DNA from 3 places in the Streptomyces sp. NPDC048441 genome. Region 2 is predicted to be linked to each of the others. Evidence: predicted binding sites of a transcription regulator. Region 2 holds the regulator's gene; each other region holds the start of a gene.
What was found. Region 2 encodes HrcA, which represses chaperone genes, less so after heat shock. Its sites were predicted from a motif close to TTNGCACTCNGNNNNNCNGAGTGCNAA; they were not measured.
Positions count from the first base shown of each region.

Region 1: groES (co-chaperone GroES) is a predicted target of HrcA. The motif match lies at 4,582-4,608, and genes of this name have one in related genera.
Region 3: groL (chaperonin GroEL) is a predicted target of HrcA. The motif match lies at 3,092-3,118, and genes of this name have one in related genera.

Region 1 covers NZ_JBICXM010000006.1:207,833-214,679, forward strand. The annotation lists gene ACGFSB_RS17100 (LysR family transcriptional regulator) at 1-581, opposite strand, end outside; gene ACGFSB_RS17105 (MOSC domain-containing protein) at 670-1,347, shown strand; gene ACGFSB_RS17110 (SDR family NAD(P)-dependent oxidoreductase) at 1,480-2,253, shown strand; gene groL (chaperonin GroEL) at 2,391-4,013, opposite strand; gene groES (co-chaperone GroES) at 4,130-4,438, opposite strand; gene ACGFSB_RS17125 (polysaccharide deacetylase family protein) at 4,996-5,979, opposite strand; gene ACGFSB_RS17130 (methyltransferase domain-containing protein) at 6,062-6,847, shown strand, end outside.
Region 2 covers NZ_JBICXM010000001.1:521,368-528,214, forward strand. The annotation lists gene ACGFSB_RS02270 (DUF3097 domain-containing protein) at 1-194, opposite strand, end outside; gene ACGFSB_RS02275 (MBL fold metallo-hydrolase) at 229-972, opposite strand; gene hrcA (heat-inducible transcriptional repressor HrcA) at 1,174-2,190, shown strand; gene dnaJ (molecular chaperone DnaJ) at 2,191-3,327, shown strand; gene ACGFSB_RS02290 (nitronate monooxygenase) at 3,486-4,559, shown strand; gene ACGFSB_RS02295 (16S rRNA (uracil(1498)-N(3))-methyltransferase) at 4,556-5,314, shown strand; gene ACGFSB_RS02300 (VOC family protein) at 5,368-5,760, shown strand; gene ACGFSB_RS02305 (hypothetical protein) at 5,870-6,481, shown strand; gene ACGFSB_RS02310 (S41 family peptidase) at 6,527-6,847, shown strand, end outside.
Region 3 covers NZ_JBICXM010000011.1:148,916-155,762, forward strand. The annotation lists gene ACGFSB_RS26250 (glucosyl-3-phosphoglycerate synthase) at 1-263, opposite strand, end outside; SAM riboswitch class I at 441-575, shown strand; gene thrC (threonine synthase) at 593-1,903, shown strand; gene ACGFSB_RS26260 (MoaD/ThiS family protein) at 2,002-2,277, shown strand; gene ACGFSB_RS26265 (cold-shock protein) at 2,702-2,905, shown strand; gene groL (chaperonin GroEL) at 3,247-4,872, shown strand; gene ACGFSB_RS26275 (hypothetical protein) at 5,161-5,430, shown strand; gene ACGFSB_RS26280 (esterase/lipase family protein) at 5,501-6,745, opposite strand.

The DNA.
Region 1 (6,847 bases), on a different contig from region 2:
GCGAGTTCCCCGATGGCGACCGACTCCGCCTTGGCGAGCCGGTGCCCTTCGGGGACGAGACCGACGAGCCGGTCCGCGAGAAGGGGGCGTACGACCAGGTCGTCCCACTCCTCGGCGGCGGACGCGCCGTCATAGCGGAAGGCGAGCGCGACATCGCAGTCGCCCTCGCGCAGCATCTCGACCGAGCGCGGCGGTTCGGCGTCCACGAGGGAGACCCGGGTGCCGGGGTGCGCCGCGCGCAGGGCGGCGAGCGCGCTCGGCACCAGCGTCGAACTGCCGCTGGGGAAGGAGACCAGGCGGACCCGGCCCGCCCGCAGGCCCGCGATGGCGGCGACCTCCTCCTCGGCGGCGGTGAGACCGGCCAGGATCCCCGTGGCGTGCCGGACCAGGGCCTCGCCTGCCTGCGTCAGGCGCATCTCACGCCCGGTGCGGATGAGCAGCGGCGTACCGGCGGAAGCTTCGAGCGCCTTCATCTGCTGGCTGACGGCGGGCTGGGTGCAGCCGAGCTCGCGCGCCGCGGCGGAGAAGGATCCGGTGGTGGCGACCGCACGGAGAACGCGGAGATGACGGGCCTCGATCATGGATCAAGCATAAGTGACACTTGGGGCGATCGCCCAATAATGCGTCGACGCTTTGAGTGAGGAGGCCTAGCCTTCTGTCATGACCGTCATGAAGCTTCTCTCTGTGAATCTGGGCCGGTTCAAGGCCGTGGAATACACCGACGCTCCCGCGGGCGGCACCGGCATCGACAAACAGCCCACCGATGGGGCCGTACGGGTGACGGCTCCCGGTGCGAAGGGCGTCGCGGGGAGTGGTCTCGCCGGGGACGAGGTCTGCGATCTGCGGCACCACGGCGGGAACGACCAGGCGGTGTACGCCTTCGCCCGCGAGGACCTCGACGAGTGGGAGCGCCTGCTCGGGCGCCCGCTGGCCAACGGCTCCTTCGGCGAGAACCTCACGACGTCCGGGCTCGACGTGACCGGAGCGAAGATCGGCGAGCGCTGGCGCGTCGGCCCCGATCTGCTGCTCGAGGTGACGTCGGGCCGCATTCCCTGTCGCACGTTCCAGGGCCATCTCGGCGAGAAGGGCTGGGTCAAGCGTTTCACGCAGCACGGCGCTCCCGGCGCCTATCTGCGGGTGATCGAGCCGGGTGAGATCAGGGGCGGGGACACGATCGAGGTCGTGCACCGGCCGGGGCACGAGATCACCGTCGCCCTCCAGTTCCGGGCGGTCACGACGGAGAAGACGCTGCTGCCGAGCCTGCTGGCCGCCGGTGACGCGCTCCATTCCGAGTTGATCGAGACGGCTCGGAAGTACGTGGAGAAGTACGGCTCGCAGACTTCGTAACTGATCGCAGAGTTCGTAACTGATGGCAGGACATGGCGACTTGGGCATGGCCCGCCGCGAATCCCCTGGCAGGGCAGGCCGGGAGGGCGTCCGGGGCACACCGCGGTCACCGGATCTCACTAACCTTGGCCCATGACTACGGCTCTGATTACGGGATCGACCGCCGGTATCGGCGCGGCCTTCGCCCGGCGGCTCGCCGGTGACGGCCACAACCTGGTCCTGGTGGCACGGAACACCGAGCGACTGCGGGAGCAGGCGACCGAACTGCACGACCGGCACGGCATCGAGGCGGAGGTCCTGACCGCGGACCTCGCGACGGACGACGGGATCAATGCCGTCGAGAAGCGGCTCGCGGACCGCAGGAGCCCGGTCGACCTCCTGGTGAACAACGCCGGGTTCGGCAACAAGGGCCAGTACCTGGAAGTGTCGATCGAGGACGAGCTGACGATGCTCAAGGTGCACTGCGAGGCAGTGCTCCGGCTGACGTCGGCGGCGACGGAGTCGATGCGGGAGCGGGGCCGCGGAGGTGTCGTCAACGTCGCCTCGGTGGCGGCGTTCGTGCCGCGCGGTACGTATGGCGCGTCGAAGGCGTGGGTCGTGCAGTTCACGCAGGGAGCCGCGAAGGATCTGGCCGGATCCGGGGTGCGGTTGATGGCCCTGTGCCCCGGCTTCGTACGGACCGAGTTCCATGAGCGCGCCGGAATGGGGACGTCGAACATCCCCAAGTGGATGTGGCTCGACGCCGACAAGCTGGTCGCCGCCGCGCTGGCCGACCTGGCACGGGGCAAGACCCTGTCCATCCCGGACACGCGGTACAAGGCACTGATGGGCGTGGTGAAGGTGACGCCGAGGGCACTCCTGGGCGGGGTGACTTCACGGACGGGCAGGAAGTACGGCCCGCAGTAGACAAGTCCAGAGGAGCGCCCCGTAAGGGGCGCGGGGAACTGCGCGACCAGCCGAGACGGTCCGCACCCGAGAACCCACCGAGGCCCGGCGCCCCCAAGCAGGGGGCACCGGGCCTCAGTTCAGCTCAGCGGAGCAGGTCAGTGAGAGTGACCGTGCCCGTGACCGGCGTCAGCCTCTTCCTCGGCCGGCTTCTCGACGACCAGGGTCTCGGTCGTGAGGAGCAGCGAGGCGATGGACGCGGCGTTCTCCAGCGCGGAGCGCGTCACCTTGACCGGGTCGATGACGCCGGCCTTGACCAGGTCGCCGTACTCACCGGTCGCGGCGTTGAAGCCGAAGCCCTTGTCGAGCTCGGCGACCTTCGAGGTGATGACGTAGCCCTCGAGGCCCGCGTTCTCGGCGATCCAGCGCAGCGGCTCGACGGCGGCGCGGCGGACGACGGCGACACCGGTGGCCTCGTCGCCCTCCTTGCCGAGGGAGTCCTTGAGGACCTTGACGGCGTGCACCAGAGCGGAGCCACCACCGGAGACGATGCCCTCCTCGACCGCGGCGCGGGTCGCGGAGATGGCGTCCTCCAGACGGTGCTTCTTCTCCTTGAGCTCGACCTCGGTCGCGGCGCCGACCTTGATCACGCAGACGCCGCCGGCCAGCTTCGCGAGGCGCTCCTGGAGCTTCTCGCGGTCCCAGTCGGAGTCCGTGGACTCGATCTCGGCCTTGATCTGGTTGACGCGGCCCGCGACCTCCGAGGAGTCGCCGCCACCGTCGACGACGGTGGTGTCGTCCTTGGTGACGGTCACGCGGCGGGCGGTGCCGAGCACGTCGAGACCGACCTGGTCGAGCTTGAGGCCGACCTCTTCGGCGATGACGGTGGCGCCGGTGAGGGTCGCGAGGTCACCGAGCATGGCCTTGCGGCGGTCGCCGAAGCCGGGGGCCTTCACCGCGACGGCGTTGAAGGTGCCGCGGATCTTGTTCACGACCAGGGTCGACAGGGCCTCGCCCTCGACGTCCTCGGCGATGATCAGGAGCGGCTTCGAGGCGTTGGTCTGGATGACCTTCTCGAGCAGCGGGAGCAGGTCCTGGATGGAGGAGATCTTGCCCTGGTGGATGAGGATGTACGGGTCGTCGAGGACGGCCTCCATACGCTCCTGGTCGGACACCATGTACGGCGACAGGTAGCCCTTGTCGAAGGCCATGCCCTCGGTGAAGTCCAGCTCAAGGCCGAAGGTGTTGGACTCCTCGACGGTGATGACACCGTCCTTGCCGACCTTGTCCATCGCCTCGGCGATGAGCTCGCCGACCTGCGGGTCCTGGGCGGACAGACCGGCGACGGCCGCGATGTCGGCCTTGTCGTCGATCGGGCGCGCGGTGGCGAGGAGCTCCTCGGACACGGCCTTGACGGCGGCGTCGATGCCCTTCTTCAGGGCGGCCGGGGAAGCGCCGGCGGCTACGTTGCGCAGGCCTTCCTTGACCAGGGCCTGGGCGAGAACGGTCGCGGTGGTGGTGCCGTCACCCGCGATGTCGTTGGTCTTGGTCGCCACCTCCTTGACGAGCTGCGCGCCAAGGTTCTCGTACGGGTCGTCGAGCTCGACCTCGCGGGCGATCGTGACACCGTCGTTGGTGATGGTGGGGGCGCCGAACTTCTTGTCGATGACGACGTTGCGGCCGCGGGGGCCGATCGTCACCTTGACCGTGTCGGCAAGCTTGTTGACGCCGCGCTCGAGGGCGCGACGGGCGTCCTCGTCGAACTTCAGGATCTTCGCCATGGGAGCGGTTCAGCCCTCTCGAAACTCGGGTTTAACGAGATGCGCCCCTCGCCGCCCGGCAATCAGCGGGGTGACCAGGGGCGCAGCTCAAAAGCAAAACTGGTGAAGCGGGTGAATTACTTCTCGACGATCGCGAGCACGTCGCGAGCCGAGAGGACGAGGTACTCGTCGCCGTTGTACTTCACCTCGGTGCCGCCGTACTTGCTGTACAGCACGACGTCGCCGACCTTGACGTCGAGCGGCAGGCGCTCGCCGTTCTCGAAGCGGCCCGGCCCCACGGCGAGGACAGCACCCTCCTGGGGCTTCTCCTTCGCGGTGTCCGGAATGACCAGGCCGGAGGCCGTGGTCTGCTCGGCGTCGAGCGGCTGGACCACAATGCGGTCCTCGAGCGGCTTAATGGCAACCTTGGAGCTGGTGGTCGTCACGATCCGGTCTCCCCCTTCGGAGATCTACGGGGTTAACAGTCTGGGGTGGCGACCAGGTGGATCCGTCGTCGCGGGTGCCGGACCTGCCCGTCGCTATTGGCACTCTCCAGTGGTGAGTGCCAGGGTCGACACTAGGACGGGGATTAGCACTCGGTCAAGCGGAGTGCCAATTCGCTGACGCGGGTCTTAGCCGGGTGGGGTGCTGTACGGAGGGGCTTGGCGCCCCTCGGGGCAACGTTTCCCCGGGGTGGGGGGTTCCGTCTCCGTTGCCTCGTACCGCTGCTTTTCCGGCGGGCCCGCGGGTGGGGCTGTGCCCACCCTTCCCCAAGGTCTCGGCTCCGCTCCACCAGGGGAGGCCCCACTCGCCTTGCGGAACGCCTGCCCACAGCCAGGGGCAGTCGAAGGCCCCGGCTTTCTCTGGGGGACCTTTTCCGCCGCCTTTCTGCCCAAGCGCTCGATCGGGTCCACCGACTGTGCGCACCCGGAGAGCAGTGCGGGCGCGAGCACGCCTGCCGCGAGAGCCCCGACAAGAAACCGCCGCACCCGCGCCCGCCCGGTCACAGGTAGTCCTCCAGCCTGGCCACCGCGTACCCCTTGTCGGTGACCGTCTTCATGACCTTGCGGACCATGTCGGGCATCGTGCCCTTCCAGTCCTCGCGCCCCCGGAAGTGCGTGAGGATGATGTCGCCGGGATGCAGGTCCCGGTCCCACTCGCGCCACTCCATGTGGTCGGTGAAGGCCTCGGACGCCCACAGCGGCACCGCCTTGACGCCGCAGGACTTGGCGGCGCGCAGGGTGTCCACGTTGTAGTTGCCGTACGGCGGGCGGAAGAGCTCGGGCCGTTTGCCGTAGTGCTTCTGGATGGTGTTCTGCATACCGCAGATCTCGCGACGCTGCCCCTCGTACGAAAGCCCCGGCAGGTAGCGGTGGTTGAGGGTGTGGTTGTTCAGCGAGACGCCGCGCGACTGCATCTTCTTGAAGTAGCCGTAGTCCTCCTTGACCAGGTAGTCACTGAGGAACGCGGTGTACGGGATCTTCAGCTCGCTCATCATCTTCAGCAGCGCCGGGTCCTTCTCGGCGCCGTCGTCGATGGTCAGGAAGACGATCTTCTTCTTGGTCGGGACGGTCGTGAAGACGGGCGGCAGGCTCGCCTGGCCCGTGACCTCGAACCCCTTGCGGGTGGTGATCCGCGGCTTCTTCGCGGGGGCGGCGGGTGCGCTGAGCGGGGTCTTCGCCAGACCCCAGCGTTTCGCGGCGGCTGCGCGGGCGACCTGGGCGACGCGGAGTTTCTGGGCGTAGGAGTCGAGGGCGCGGGCGGGCGGTGCCTCCAGGTGCTGCTGGCCGGGGGCGGGCTGCACACCGCCGTCGGACCCCGAGGCGCAGCCGGAGGCGATCGCGGCGACGGCGAGGACGGCCACCCCGGCCCGCACCCGTCCTCTCACCCGGCCCCGCACCCGCCCCCTCACCCGACTCCGCGCCGGGACCAACCCCGGACCCTTCCGTCTCGCCCTGAATTTGTCGTTTTGTCGTACTAGTTGCATGGCGCCGGATCTTTGCAGCTCACGGCCCTGCGGACGGCCCGACACCGCCGCCGGGCGCACACCGTCCACCGACTGGCCCACAATGGGCCGGGTGAACGACCTCGACCGCGCCTCGACCGCCCTGGCCTCCTTCTCCGCGCTGCTCACCGCCGAAGGCCGGTCCCTGCTCGACATCGACGAGGTGCGGGAGGCCGATCCGGCGCGGGAACTGGCCGTCGCCACCCGCCTGCGCCGCGAGCACCCGGCGGACCTTGTCACGGCGGTGCTCGCGCAGGCGCGGCTGCGGCGGCGTGCGGTGGCGAAGTTCGGCGCCGAGGACGCCGGCCGGATGTTCTTCACGCCGAACGGCGTCGAACAGGCGACGCGTACGAGCGTGGCCGTCCATCGCGCCGAGAGCTTCAAGGCCCTTGGCGTACGCAGTGTGGCCGACCTCTGCTGTGGCATCGGCGGCGACGCGATCGCCCTCGCCCGTGCCGGGATCGCCGTCCTGGCCGTCGACCGCGACCCGCTGACCTGCGCGGTGGCTCGCGCGAACGCCGACGCGCTGGGACTCGCCGAGTTGATCGAGGTGCGCGAGGCCGATGTCACCGAGGTGGACACAGCCGCGTACGACGCCGTCTTCGTGGACCCTGCGCGGCGTGGCGGCCGGGGCCGCATCTTCGACCCCGAGGCCTACTCCCCGCCCCTTTCCTGGGCAGTCCAGGCCGCCCGCAAGGCCCCGCACGCGGCGCTGAAGATCGCTCCCGGCATTCCGCACGAGGCGGTTCCCGCCGAGGCCGCGGCGGAGTGGATCTCGGACGGCGGCGATGTGAAGGAGGCCGTGCTGTGGTTCGGCACGGACACCCCGTCATCGCACCGCGCGACGCTG
Region 2 (6,847 bases):
GGGAAGACGCGGTGCTTGCCGAAGCGGTCCTCCAGGGTCACCGTCGGGCCCTCCGCGGTCTTCTCGCAGCGGATCACCGCGCCGCAGAATCCGGTGCTCAGCTCCTCCACCACGAGGTCCGCCTCCGCGGCGACCTCCGGCACGGGCTTCGGCTTCTTCCAGGGCGGGGTGAGGTCGGCGGAGTACTGGCGCATTTGGACGACGATAAGAGAAGTGGCGTACAGGCGGCTACGACACGCCGAAACGGGTCGCCAGCGTGGCGCGTTGTGCACGGACAAAAGCCGCATCGACCACCGCACCGTGCCCCGGCACGTACAGCGCGTCCTCGCCGCCCAGGTCCAGGAGCCGGTCGAGCGCCGCGGGCCAGCGGGCCGGGACCGCGTCGCTGCCCGCCTGCGGTTCGCCCGACTCCTCGACCAGGTCGCCGCAGAACACGATCTCCGGGGTCTGAGCGGTGCCGGGGACCAGGACCGCGAGATCGTGGCCCGAGTGACCCGGGCCCACGTTCGCGAGCAGGACCTGCACCCCGCCGCCCAGGTCGAGCGTCCACTCCCCGCACACCGAATGCTGCGGCTGGACGAGCAGGTCGGTGGCCTCCGCCGCGGCATCCGGGCCGACCCCCTGACGTACGGCCGAATCGCGAAGATCGTCACGGCCCTTCGCCAGGAGCGCGTCGAGGCCGACCGCTCCGTACACCTCCACGCCCGCGAACGCCGCCGCCCCCAGGACGTGGTCGAAGTGCGGGTGGGTCAGGGCGAGGTGGGTGACCCGCCGCCCGCCGCCGAGGATGTTCCGCGCCTGGGTGCGCAGCTCCGCGCCCTCGCGCAGGGTCGCGCCCGCCTCGATCATCAGGGCTGATTCGGCGCCGACCACAAGGCCCGCGGTGCAGTCCCAGACCGGAAGGCGCCGCCGCCCCACGTGCGGCGCGAGCCGTTCCCAGCCCGCTTCGTCCCATGCCAGTGCCACGTCCATAGGCCGACGCTAGCGCCGTACTGGCGGCTTGGCAGCCGCTGCCCAGGCCATCGTGCCGACATACGAGGTCCGGCCCTTGCCGGGGCCGTACCTCGCGGCCGTACACTGAGCGGGGTATTGGCTGGCACTCGCCCGCGAGGAGTGCCAGGCGGGGCTGTGGGGCAGACAGGTTTCGGGGCAAATAGGTGGAGGTGTGCGCGGATGCTCAATGAACGCAGGCTCGAAGTGCTGCGCGCCATCGTCCACGACTATGTCGGCACCGAGGAGCCCGTCGGCTCCAAGGCGCTCACCGAGCGGCACAGCCTCGGGGTCTCCCCGGCCACTGTCCGCAACGACATGGCGGCGCTGGAGGAGGAAGGGTTCATCGCCCAGCCTCATACGAGCGCGGGGCGCATCCCGACGGACAAGGGGTACCGCCTCTTCGTCGACCGGCTCGCCGGCGTCAAACCGATGGCGGCGCCGGAGCGCAGGGCCATCCAGAACTTTCTCGACGGCGCCGTCGACCTGGACGACGTCGTGGCACGCACCGTGCGGCTGCTCGCGCAGCTGACCCGGCAGGTCGCGGTCGTGCAGTACCCGTCCCTCACGCGGTCGACGGTGCGGCACGTGGAGCTGCTCTCGCTGGCCCCGGCCCGCCTGATGCTGGTGCTGATCACGGACACCGGACGCGTCGAGCAGCGCATGATCGACTGCCCTGCCCCCTTCGGTGAGACCTCGGTCGCTGATCTGCGGGCGCGGCTCAACAGCAGGGTCGCGGGGCGTCGCTTCGCGGACGTGCCGCAGCTGGTGCAGGACATGACGGAGTCCTTCGACACGGAGGACAGGGGCACGGTGGCGACCGTGCTCTCCACGCTCCTCGAAACGCTCGTCGAGGAGACCGAGGAGCGGCTGATGATCGGCGGAACGGCCAATCTCACCCGCTTCGGACATGACTTTCCCCTCACTATCAGGCCGGTCCTGGAAGCCCTCGAGGAACAGGTCGTCCTGCTCAAGTTGCTTGGCGAGGCCACAGATTCGGGCATGACCGTACGGATCGGTCATGAGAACGCCCATGAGGGACTCAGCTCCACGTCCGTGGTCTCCGTCGGCTACGGTTCGGGCAGCGAGGCAGTAGCCAAACTCGGCGTGGTCGGACCGACCCGCATGGACTATCCGGGAACGATGGGAGCAGTACGCGCAGTGGCACGTTACGTCGGACAGATCCTGGCGGAGTCGTAAGTGGCCACGGACTACTACGCCGTACTAGGCGTGCGCCGCGACGCTTCTCAGGACGAAATCAAGAAGGCCTTCCGGAGGCTTGCGCGTGAGCTTCACCCGGATGTGAATCCGGATCCGAAGACTCAGGAGCGCTTCAAGGAGATCAACGCCGCGTACGAGGTGTTGTCGGACCCGCAGAAGAAGCAGGTCTACGACCTCGGCGGCGACCCGCTGTCCCAGGCGGGCGGCGGAGGCGCGGGCGGTTTCGGAGCCGGTGGCTTCGGCAACTTCTCGGACATCATGGACGCGTTCTTCGGTACGGCGTCGCAGCGTGGCCCCCGGTCGCGCACGCGCCGTGGCCAGGACGCCATGATCCGCCTCGAGATCGACCTCGACGAGGCCGCCTTCGGGACCACCAAGGACATCCAGGTCGACACGGCGGTCGTCTGTACGACCTGTAGCGGTGAAGGCGCCGCGCCCGGCACGTCCGCCCAGACATGTGACATGTGCCGCGGTCGCGGCGAGGTGTCGCAGGTCACGCGGTCCTTCCTCGGCCAGGTCATGACCTCACGACCGTGCCCGCAGTGCCAGGGCTTCGGCACGGTCGTGCCGACGCCGTGCCCCGAGTGCGCGGGCGACGGGCGCATCCGCTCCCGCCGGACGCTCACCGTGAAGATCCCGGCCGGTGTCGACAACGGCACGCGGATCCAGCTCGCGGGCGAGGGCGAGGTCGGCCCCGGCGGCGGCCCCGCCGGCGACCTCTACGTGGAGATCCACGAGCTGCCGCACGCCGTGTTCCAGCGGCGCGGGGACGATCTGCACTGCACGGTCACCATCCCGATGACGGCCGCGGCTCTCGGCACGAAGGTGCCGCTGGAGACGCTGGACGGCCTGGAAGAGGTCGACATCCGGCCGGGCACGCAGTCCGGTCAGTCGGTCCCGCTGCACGGGCGTGGCATCACACATCTGCGCGGCGGCGGGCGAGGTGACCTCATCGTGCACGTCGAGGTCCTCACCCCGACGAAGCTGGACGCGGAGATGGAGCGGGTCCTTCGGGAGCTCGCGGTGCTGCGCGGCGAGGAGCGGCCCACGGGGCAGTTCCAGCCGGGGCAGCAGGGCTTGTTCTCTCGCTTGAAGGACGCGTTCAACGGGCGGTAGCGCCTTGAGCGGTACGTGCGCCCCCGGCAGGGTTTCTCCCCTGCCGGGGGCGCTTTGTCGTCCGTCTCCGCGGGCCGTCTCGGGTTGCTCGCGCAGTTCCTCGCGCCCCTTACCGGGCGCGATTCGGCCGCCCGCCCAGGGCATGGCACGATGCGTTCATGTCCTCCGCACTGACCGATCTCTGTCGCTATCCGATCGTGCAGGCCCCCATGGCGGGCGGCGCTTCTTGCCCCCAGCTCGCCGCGGCTGTCTGTGAAGCCGGAGGGCTCGGGTTCCTCGCTGCCGGGTACAAAACGGCCGATGGGATGTATCAGGAGATCAAACAGCTGAAGGGGCTCACGAGTCAGCCCTTCGGTGTGAATCTCTTCATGCCGCAGCCCGAGTACGCCGACGCCGCCGCCGTCGATGTCTACCGCAGCCAGCTCGCGGGCGAGGCCACCTGGTATGAGACGCAGCTCGGCGATCCGGACAGCGGGCGCGACGACGGCTATGACGCCAAGCTGGCGATCCTGATGGACGACCCGGTGCCGGTCGTGTCGTTCACCTTCGGGTGCCCCACCCGCGATGTCTTTGACGCGTTCGCCCGCGTCGGCACCCTCACCATTGCCACCGTGACCACCCCGGAAGAGGCCCAGACCGCGCAGTGGTCCGGCGCCGACGCCGTCTGCGTGCAGGGCATCGAGGCAGGCGGCCACCAGGGCACCCACCGCGACAACCCCGAGACGGACGGCGCCGGGCTCGGACTTCTCTCGCTCATCACGCAGGTCCGCGGCACCGTGCAGATCCCCGTCATCGCGGCCGGCGGCCTGATGCGCGGCTCGCAGGTCGCCGCGGTGCTCGCGGCGGGCGCGGACGCGGCACAGCTCGGCACGGCGTTCCTGGTCTGCCCCGAGTCGGGCGCGAACGTCCTGCACAAGCAGGCCATGACCAACCCGCTGTTCACCAGGACCGAACTGACCCGGGCCTTCTCCGGGCGCCCCGCGCGAGGCCTGGTCAACCGCTTCATGCGTGAGCACGGTCCGTACGCCCCCGCCGCCTACCCCCAGATCCACCACCTGACAAGCGGCCTGCGCAAGGCCGCGGCCAAGGCCGGTGACGCGCAGGGCATGGCGCTGTGGGCGGGGCAGGGGCACCGCATGGCGCGGGAGCTTCCCGCCGGGCAGCTCGTGGAGGTCCTCGCGGCCGAACTGGCCGAGGCGAAGGCCGCGTTGGTGGCCGGGGGCCAGGCGTGACCGCGCCCGTCTTCGTCGTCGAGACCTTCGGGACCCTCAAGAACCCCGACGCGGGCGGCGGCGGACGCTACGTACTCGATGGTCCCGAAGGGCGGCACGCCGTCTCCGTGAAGCGGCTGCACACCGGTGAGGACGTCGTCCTGACCGACGGGGCCGGGCGCTGGGCCGACTGCGTGGTCGTGGACACCGAGGGCAAGGACCGGCTGATCCTGCGGATGGACTCCGTACAGGAAGAGGCGCCGCAGGAGCCCCGGATCACCGTCGTACAGGCGCTGCCCAAGGGCGACCGCGGTGAACTCGCCGTCGAGACCATGACGGAGACCGGCGTCGACGCGATCGTGCCGTGGTCCGCGTCCCGCTGCATCACGCAGTGGAAGGGCGAGCGCGGGGTCAAGGCGCTCGGCAAGTGGCGTGCCACCGCGCGCGAGGCGGGCAAGCAGTCGCGCCGGGTGCGCTTCCCCGAGGTGGCGGACGCGGCGTCGACCAAGCAGGTCGCCGCGCTGCTCGCCACGGCCGACTTCGCCGCGGTCCTGCACGAGGAGGGCAGTGAGCCGCTAGCCACCGCGGAGCTGCCCGCCGCCGGGCACATCGTCCTCGTGGTGGGCCCCGAAGGCGGCGTATCGCCGGACGAACTCGCGGCCTTCGCGACGGCGGGGGCGAAGCCGTACCGCCTGGGGCGTAGCGTGTTGCGCACGTCGACCGCGGGGACGGCGGCGGCCGCGCTGCTGCTGGGACGCACGGGCCGCTGGTCCTGAACCCTCGCTCCAGGTAAGAGCTCCAGGTAAGAGCTTCAGGTAAGGGGGATACCGTGGAACTCGCCCAAGTGAGGCTGCTGGTCTCGGACTTCAGCTCCTGCTACCACTTCTACGCGCAAGTGCTCGGCCTCAAGCCACAGTCGGGTGCGGTGGACGGACCGTACGAGAAGTTCAGCCCGGCGTTCGGTTCCGCGGGCATCGCGCTCCAGGACCGGTCCATGATGGCTCAACTCCTGGGCGAACTGGGGGAGTCCGCGACCGGGCACCGCTCACTGGTGGTGCTGCGGGTCGACGATCTCGACGCGTACTGCGCGCAGGTCGTCGAGCGTGGCGGGACCATCGCGCACGGACCGGTCCCGATGACGGACCGTATGCGGGTCGCCCACCTCAAGGACCCTGAGGGGAACTTGGTGGAGCTGCAGGAGTGGTTGCTGCTGCACGGCTGAGTGGACTGGACGCAAAGCGGTCTATCGTCGTGCGGCTCGTAGTGGCACCCTGCCGCCTATGGGGGCATTGAGGCGTATACGTGATCGTGCGGGGGAGCTACGTGGTGGCTTGCGGCGGCGTCGGCGGCGGGTGGTGTGCGCCGTCGCGTTCGCGGGCGCCGCGGCGCTCGGGGCCGCCGCGTGCGATCCCGTCGACGGAGGCATGAACTCCGCCGCCGTCGCGATCACCGTCGACCAGATGGGGACCAAGGAGCTGGAGCGGCAGCACCTCGACGTGCTGTGGCTCAGCTGCACCGCCACCTTCAAGGACAAGGTCACGCCGTCCAGCGGCGCCGAGCCCCGCGACACCGTCGCGACGGTCGACTGCCAGGGGCAGGCCAAGGAGGGGAAGGGGCCGGGCGGCTCCACGCACATCACCATCAAGGGGAAGGTGTGGAAGGTCGTCGACGAGCGGTGCGTACGCGGGGACTTGACCGCCAGGGTCGGGGGCAAGGAGTGGTTCCGGGTGGATGTGCTGGGGGACTGCTCCGGGGGCGGTAATGGGAATGGGAGTGGGAGTGGCAATGGGAGTGGGGGCGGTGGTGGCGGGGGAGATTCTTCCGCGACCCCCGAGCCGCCCGCGTCTCATCAGCCTCCCGGGCCCACCGTCACGGTGACCGTCACGGCCGATCCGCCACCGCGGCCACCTGACCCGACCTGCTCGTGCTTCCAGGGCAAGTGATCCAAAGCGCTGTCCGACTTCGCCCCGGCTGCTTACGCTGGCTGTGTGACTGAGACTGCTGGGCACCCTGCGTATCTTCGGTTTCCGCATCTGTACGGCGAGTTGGTCGCCTTCACCGCTGAGGACGACGTCTGGGCCGCGCCCCTGGACGGCGGCCGGGCATGGCGGGTCAGTGCCGACAACATGCCGGTGAACCACCCCCGTATCTCCCCGGACGGAACCACCGTCGCCTGGACGTCCACGCGTGACGGCGCGCCCGAGGTGCATGTCGCGCCGGTCGACGGAGGCCCCTCCAAACGCCTTACATACTGGGGGAATTCGCGTACGTCGGTGCGGGGCTGGACCCCGGACGGACGGGTCCTCGCG
Region 3 (6,847 bases), on a different contig from region 2:
CCCGCGTCCCGCGCGACCTCGGCGGTGCGGTCCTTCGAGCCGGAGTCGAGCACCACGAGCTCGTCGACGAGGGCCGCCTTCTCGATCAGCTCACGGCGGATCGAGGCGACGATCCCGCCGACCGTCCCCTCCTCGTCGAGCGCGGGCAGCACGACACTCACCGTGGCCCCCGACGCTCGTTTGGCGGCGACGAGGGCGCTGAGCGGACGGTCGGCGACGGACCAGGAACGCCTGGTCAGCCAGCGCTCGGCCTCTTCCAGCACGGGTTGCTCCTCCGGTGTGTGGCCTGTGTGGGACCTACATGTGATCCATCTCGCGGTTCGGACGACTATCTCAACCGTCCAGGCCGTCGGTTACAGTCTTGAACAACGCGAATGACCATCGCATGTCGGGGGTCGTCGCGTAACAAATGCCCGGAGCCCGCGAGCCCGGCGCCATACCGCTCATCCAGAGGGGCAGAGGGATACGGCCCGTTGAAGCCCCGGCAACCATCCCGCCGACCGCGCACGCGAGGTCTCGGTGGGGAAGGTGCCAATTCCGTCTCGCGGCGAGATGCGCCGCGGGGAAGATGAGGAGAAAGGGCCTCGCCTCCATGGCTGCGCAGACTGTCGCACAGAACGACACCACCCCCTCCACCTCCACGGGCTCCGTGGATCTCGGCCCCGCATCGGGCCTCTCCTGCCGCGAGTGCGGTGAGCTCTACGCCCTCGGCCCGATCTTCGCCTGCGAGGCCTGTTTCGGCCCGCTCGAAGTGGCGTACGACCTGCCGACCGGGGACCCCGAGGCGCTGCGGAAGCAGATCGAGTCCGGCCCCGACAACATCTGGCGCTACGCGCCCCTGCTGCCCGTCCCGGCGGACGTGGCGTCCAAGCCGAACATCAACCCCGGCTGGACCAAGCTCGTCAAGGCCGACAACCTTGCCCGTGAACTCGGCGTCGAGCAGGGCAAGCTGTTCGTCAAGGACGACTCGGGCAACCCGACGCACTCCTTCAAGGACCGCGTGGTCGCCCAGGCCATCGAGGCGGCACGCGCCTTCGGCTTCACCACGCTCTCCTGCTCCTCCACCGGCAACCTCGCCGGTGCCGTGGGCGCCGCGGCGGCCCGCGCCGGCTTCCGCTCCTGCGTGTTCATCCCGCACGACCTGGAGCAGGGCAAGGTCGTCATGGCCGCGGTCTACGGCGGCGAGCTCGTCGGCATCGAGGGCAACTACGACGACGTGAACCGCTTCTGCTCCGAGCTCATCGGCGACCCGCTGGGCGAGGGCTGGGGCTTCGTCAACGTGAACCTGCGGCCGTACTACGGAGAGGGCTCCAAGACCCTCGCGTACGAGATCTGCGAGCAGCTGGGGTGGGTCCTCCCCGACCAGCTGGTCATTCCGATCGCCTCGGGTTCGCAGCTCACGAAGATCGACAAGGGTCTCAAGGAGCTGATCACGCTCGGCCTCGTCGAGGACAAGCCGTACAAGATCTTCGGCGCCCAGGCCGAGGGCTGCTCTCCCGTGTCCACCGCCTTCAAGGCCGGGCAGGACGTCGTGCGCCCCCAGAAGCCGAACACCATCGCCAAGTCGCTCGCCATCGGCAACCCGGCCGACGGCCCGTACGTCCTGGACATCGCGCGCCGCACGGGCGGGGCCGTCGAGGACGTGAACGACGAGCAGGTCGTGGACGCGATCAAGCTGCTCGCGCAGACCGAGGGCATCTTCGCGGAGACCGCGGGGGGTGTGACGGTGGGCGTCACGAAGAAGCTGCTCGAGGCGGGGCTCATCGACCCGTCGCTGACCACGGTGGTGTTGAACACCGGGGATGGGCTCAAGACTCTCGACGCTGTCGCCGAGACGTCCCAGGCCACCGCGACCATTCGTCCTAGCCTCGAGGCGTTCCGCGCCGCTGGGCTCGCAGGCTGAGCTTGATTGCTTGACTGCGGGCCGTTGTGGCTGGTCGCGCAGTTCCCCGCGCCCCTGACGGGGCGCTCCACGCCCCCTGAGTTACCGAGGTGAACCCCATGAGCGTCAACGTCCGCATCCCCACCATTCTTCGCACCTACACCGGTGGTCAGTCCGAGGTCGCCGCCGAGGGTGCGAATCTCGGTGAGATCATCGCCGACCTGGAGAAGAACCACGCCGGCATCGCGGCCCGTGTCCTGGACGATCAGGGCAAGCTGCGGCGCTTCGTGAACGTGTACGTGAACGACGACGACGTGCGCTTCGAGCAGGGTCTCGAGACGGCGACGCCGGACGGCGCGGGTGTCTCGATCATTCCCGCCGTCGCGGGTGGCTGATCTTTTAAAGAAACACCCTGCGTAAACCTGATTGCCCCCTCCGCGAGAGAAGCGGAGGGGGCAATTCTGTATGGTTGAGCGCGGTACAGTTGGGAAGCGAGCTTCCCCGTCTGTGCCGAGCGCATATACGAAGTTGGCCCGAGGCCGACAAGAAGTAGCCAAAGTGCCCTGCCCTTTTGAGCCTCTTGCGGCCTTTGTCTGGCCCGACTTGCCCTGAATTCCGGCAAATTCTCCGCATATTACCGATCGCGCGTGCCCAGAATTCTCGTCCGATTGCCCTGTTGCAGAGGGCAGTTGGACAGATACATTCAGCCGCGGTCGACGCGTTCCGGCGCACGCCTCCACAACCCATTGGGGGGGTGAGGTCTGACCCGGGTCCGCGAAGTGCGGGCCCGTGCAAGGGCCAGTAATAGGGGAGTTAGGCATGGCTCAGGGCACCGTCAAATGGTTCAACGCGGAGAAGGGGTACGGCTTCATCGCGGTCGACGGTGGTGCGGATGTATTCGTCCACTACAGCGCGATTCAGATGGACGGCTACCGCACCCTTGAAGAAGGTCAGCGAGTGGAGTTCGAGATCTCGCAGGGCCAGAAGGGTCCGCAGGCGGACATGGTCAAGCTCGCCGTCTGATCTCGGCGCGATCGGCCAGCGACTTCAACTAGTGACGAGGGGCCCGCATCCCGGCAGGGGTGCGGGCCCCTCGTGCGTCCCCACCTGCTATCCGCGTACACGCACCCCCATACACGCACCCCCGTACACCCGGGGGATCCATGAGAGGCGCTTGCACTCGTAGGGGTCGAGTGCTAATCATTGGGCTTAGCACTCTCCCAGTGAGAGTGACAGAACTTGGGTCGGGTCAGCGAGGCCCGCGGGCCGGGTGGGGCAAGGAACCACACGGCACGCAGGCCGTCCGTCGCGGGCGCAGCCCCGATCCGTTTGCGTTTCCACCCCGTCCGGGAGGACCACTTCACATGGCCAAGATCATCGCGTTCGACGAGGAGGCACGGCGCGGCCTCGAGCGCGGCATGAACCAGCTCGCCGACGCCGTCAAGGTGACCCTGGGCCCCAAGGGTCGCAACGTCGTCCTCGAGAAGAAGTGGGGTGCCCCCACGATCACCAACGATGGTGTTTCCATCGCCAAGGAGATCGAGCTCGAGGACCCGTACGAGAAGATCGGCGCCGAGCTGGTCAAGGAGGTCGCGAAGAAGACGGACGACGTCGCCGGTGACGGCACGACGACCGCGACCGTCCTGGCGCAGGCGCTGGTCCGCGAGGGCCTGCGCAACGTAGCCGCCGGTGCCAACCCGATGGCCCTCAAGCGTGGCATCGAGAAGGCCGTCGAGGCCGTCTCGGGCGCCCTGCTCGAGCAGGCCAAGGACGTGGAGACCAAGGAGCAGATCGCTTCTACGGCCTCCATCTCCGCCGCCGACACCCAGATCGGCGAGCTCATCGCCGAGGCGATGGACAAGGTCGGCAAGGAAGGTGTCATCACTGTCGAGGAGTCGCAGACCTTCGGGCTCGAGCTTGAGCTCACCGAGGGTATGCGCTTCGACAAGGGTTACATCTCGGCGTACTTCGCCACGGACATGGAGCGTATGGAGGCGTCGCTCGACGACCCGTACATCCTGATCGTGAACTCGAAGATCGCGAACGTGAAGGACCTCCTTCCGCTCCTCGAGAAGGTCATGCAGTCCGGCAAGCCGCTGCTGATCATCGCCGAGGACGTCGAGGGCGAGGCCCTGTCGACCCTGGTCGTCAACAAGATCCGTGGCACCTTCAAGTCCGTCGCCGTCAAGGCTCCGGGCTTCGGTGACCGCCGCAAGGCCATGCTCGGCGACATCGCCATCCTCACCGGTGGCACCGTCATCTCCGAGGAGGTCGGCCTCAAGCTGGAGAACGCCGGTCTCGACCTGCTCGGCCGCGCCCGCAAGGTCGTCATCACCAAGGACGAGACCACGATCGTCGACGGCTCCGGTGAGAGCGACCAGGTCCAGGGTCGCGTCAACCAGATCCGCGCCGAGATCGAGAACTCGGACAGCGACTACGACCGCGAGAAGCTCCAGGAGCGCCTGGCGAAGCTCGCGGGCGGCGTGGCCGTCATCAAGGCCGGTGCCGCGACCGAGGTCGAGCTCAAGGAGCGCAAGCACCGCATCGAGGACGCCGTTCGCAACGCGAAGGCCGCCGTCGAAGAGGGCATCGTCGCCGGTGGTGGCGTGGCCCTCATCCAGGCCGCCGCTGTCTTCGAGAAGCTTGAGCTCGAGGGCGACGAGGCCACGGGTGCCGCCGCTGTGAAGCTGGCCCTCGAGGCCCCGCTGAAGCAGATCGCCGTCAACGCCGGCCTTGAGGGTGGCGTCATCGTCGAGAAGGTGCGCAACCTTCCCATCGGCCACGGCCTGAACGCCGCGACCGGTGAGTACGTCGACATGATCGCCGAGGGCATCCTCGACCCGGCGAAGGTCACGCGCTCTGCCCTGCAGAACGCCGCGTCGATCGCCGCGCTGTTCCTCACCACCGAGGCCGTCATCGCCGACAAGCCGGAAAAGGCGGGCGCTGCGCCGGCCGGCGGCGGTATGCCGGGCGGTGACATGGACTTCTGATCCTCGCGGATCGGTTCGTCCTGAGCACGTAGTCCGTACGCGCCTTTCTGTACGGGCAGCTCGTACGCAGGGGCGGCACTCTCCTTCGGGAGGGTGCCGCCCCTGCGGCGTTCGCGGTGACGGAACGTGTCCCCGGCTCCCCGGTGAGAGATCGATTCTTCCTAGCTCACACGAGTGAATGACGGGCTGAGTGCCTGGTCAGGGCGGGTATGCGGCCGGTACTTGTGAGGGGAGGCTGGCCCAAGGGGGTCCGGCCCCGACTCCTCTCAGTAGGGAGACACCATGCGCATGAGCAAGAGCGTCCTTCGGATCGCGGCCGTTGCGGTGACCGCGGCGGCAGGACTGCTGATGACGGCCGGCGCCTCGTCCGCGGCCGTCACTTCGCACCACGGCCCCGCCGCCACGTCGGCGTCGGCGCCGCGAGGCGTGTACGGCCCGTACGCCATCTACGAGTCCTGCTGGGTCGCGGGCAACAACGGCCAGCAGGCGGGCCAGTGGCAGTCGTTCTTCTGCTCGCAGAACGGGACCGACCAGTGGTGGCTGTTCACGACTCCGTAGGGGCATGAGGGTGGCCGGGCGGCCCCGCTTCGGCGGGGCCGCCCGACCGGTGCTGCCGGTCCTGCCGGGGCTACGGCAGCCGGTCCAGGAGCCAGCTGCCGAGTTCCTCCGTGACCAGGGTGTGGCCCTCGTTCTGGGAGGCGCAGAGGTACTCGTCGAGCTCGCTCTCCCCGGAGCTCTCCGGGAAGGGCTCGTACAGCTTCTCGTGGGTGTCGATGTCGCGGAGGGCGACCGCGCTGACCGCGGGGACGAAGCAGTGCTCGCGGATCTCCGCCTCCGAGCCGAGGCCGATGATGGCCGGGATCTTGTCCAGCTCGTCCGCGAGGATGCCGAAGCCCTCCAGGATGCCGCCCGGGGCGCCGTCGGTCTCGGGCAGGCCCGAGGTGCGGATCTGTGGCTTGCGCAGGGTCACGACCCGTAGCTGGGCGACGAGTTGGCCCTCTTGGTCCTCGCCCGCGGACTGGGTGTAGAGGTGGGTGCCGGTGATGGCGAGGCCCTTGCCGTGGAACGCCCGCTCGCCGGGGGCGATGCCGTTGCCCTCGCCGGTACGCACGCCGTTGGCCACGCCGATCTTCATCGGCCGTTGTGGCCAGCCGCCGACCCGCTCCAGCTCGGCGAGGAACTCGACGCGCTCCTTGTCGGTCTCGGGGGTGTCGTTCCATTCCGAGATGTGCTGCCACAGCAGCTGCCGCGCGGCCGGGCTGTTCATCTGGTTCGAGAAGGCCGCGTTGAGCCGCCGGATGTAGTGCGCGAACGACTGGAGCGCGATGGGGATCCAGGCGCCGCGATGCGGGCTGTCGTACGAGAAGTACAGCGCGGTCTGGTGGTCGACGCCCTCGTGCTCCATCCTGGCGAGCGCGTACCGCGTGACAAGACCGCCCATGCTGAAGCCGCCGACAGCGAGCGGGTGGCCGCCGGTGCGCCGCGCGAGCGCCTCCAGGACGGCGGACCTGACGACCTTGGCGTTGTCCAGGATCGAGGCGCTGCGCTCGTCGAAGCCGAGCAGGACGACGTCGCGTCCGCGCTGCCGCAGCTCGCTGATGAGCGGGTACCCGCCCCGCTCCAGGCCCTCCCACAAGAAGTTCAGGTCGCTGGGCCCGGTGTTGAAGCCGTCGCTGAGGATCACCGGCCGGGTGAGCCCGCCCTCGGGGTCGGCGAGGTACACCCAGGCCATGCCACCGGGTAACGCCCACTCCTGGTCCGGGTCGGGGGCGGCCTCGTAGACCTCCCTGGGGCCGGGCGCGAGGGTGATGCGGGCGGCGGCGCCCAGGGCTTCGGAGATCTGCTGTTCGTCGGGCTCGTTGGGCTCGGTCATGAAGGTCCCCTCCGGTTATGCCGCTTCGATGACGTGATGACGTGCGGTGTCATCTTCGATACGTCGGGTGGCCTTCGGTAGGTGGTCGCGGCGATCCGGGCG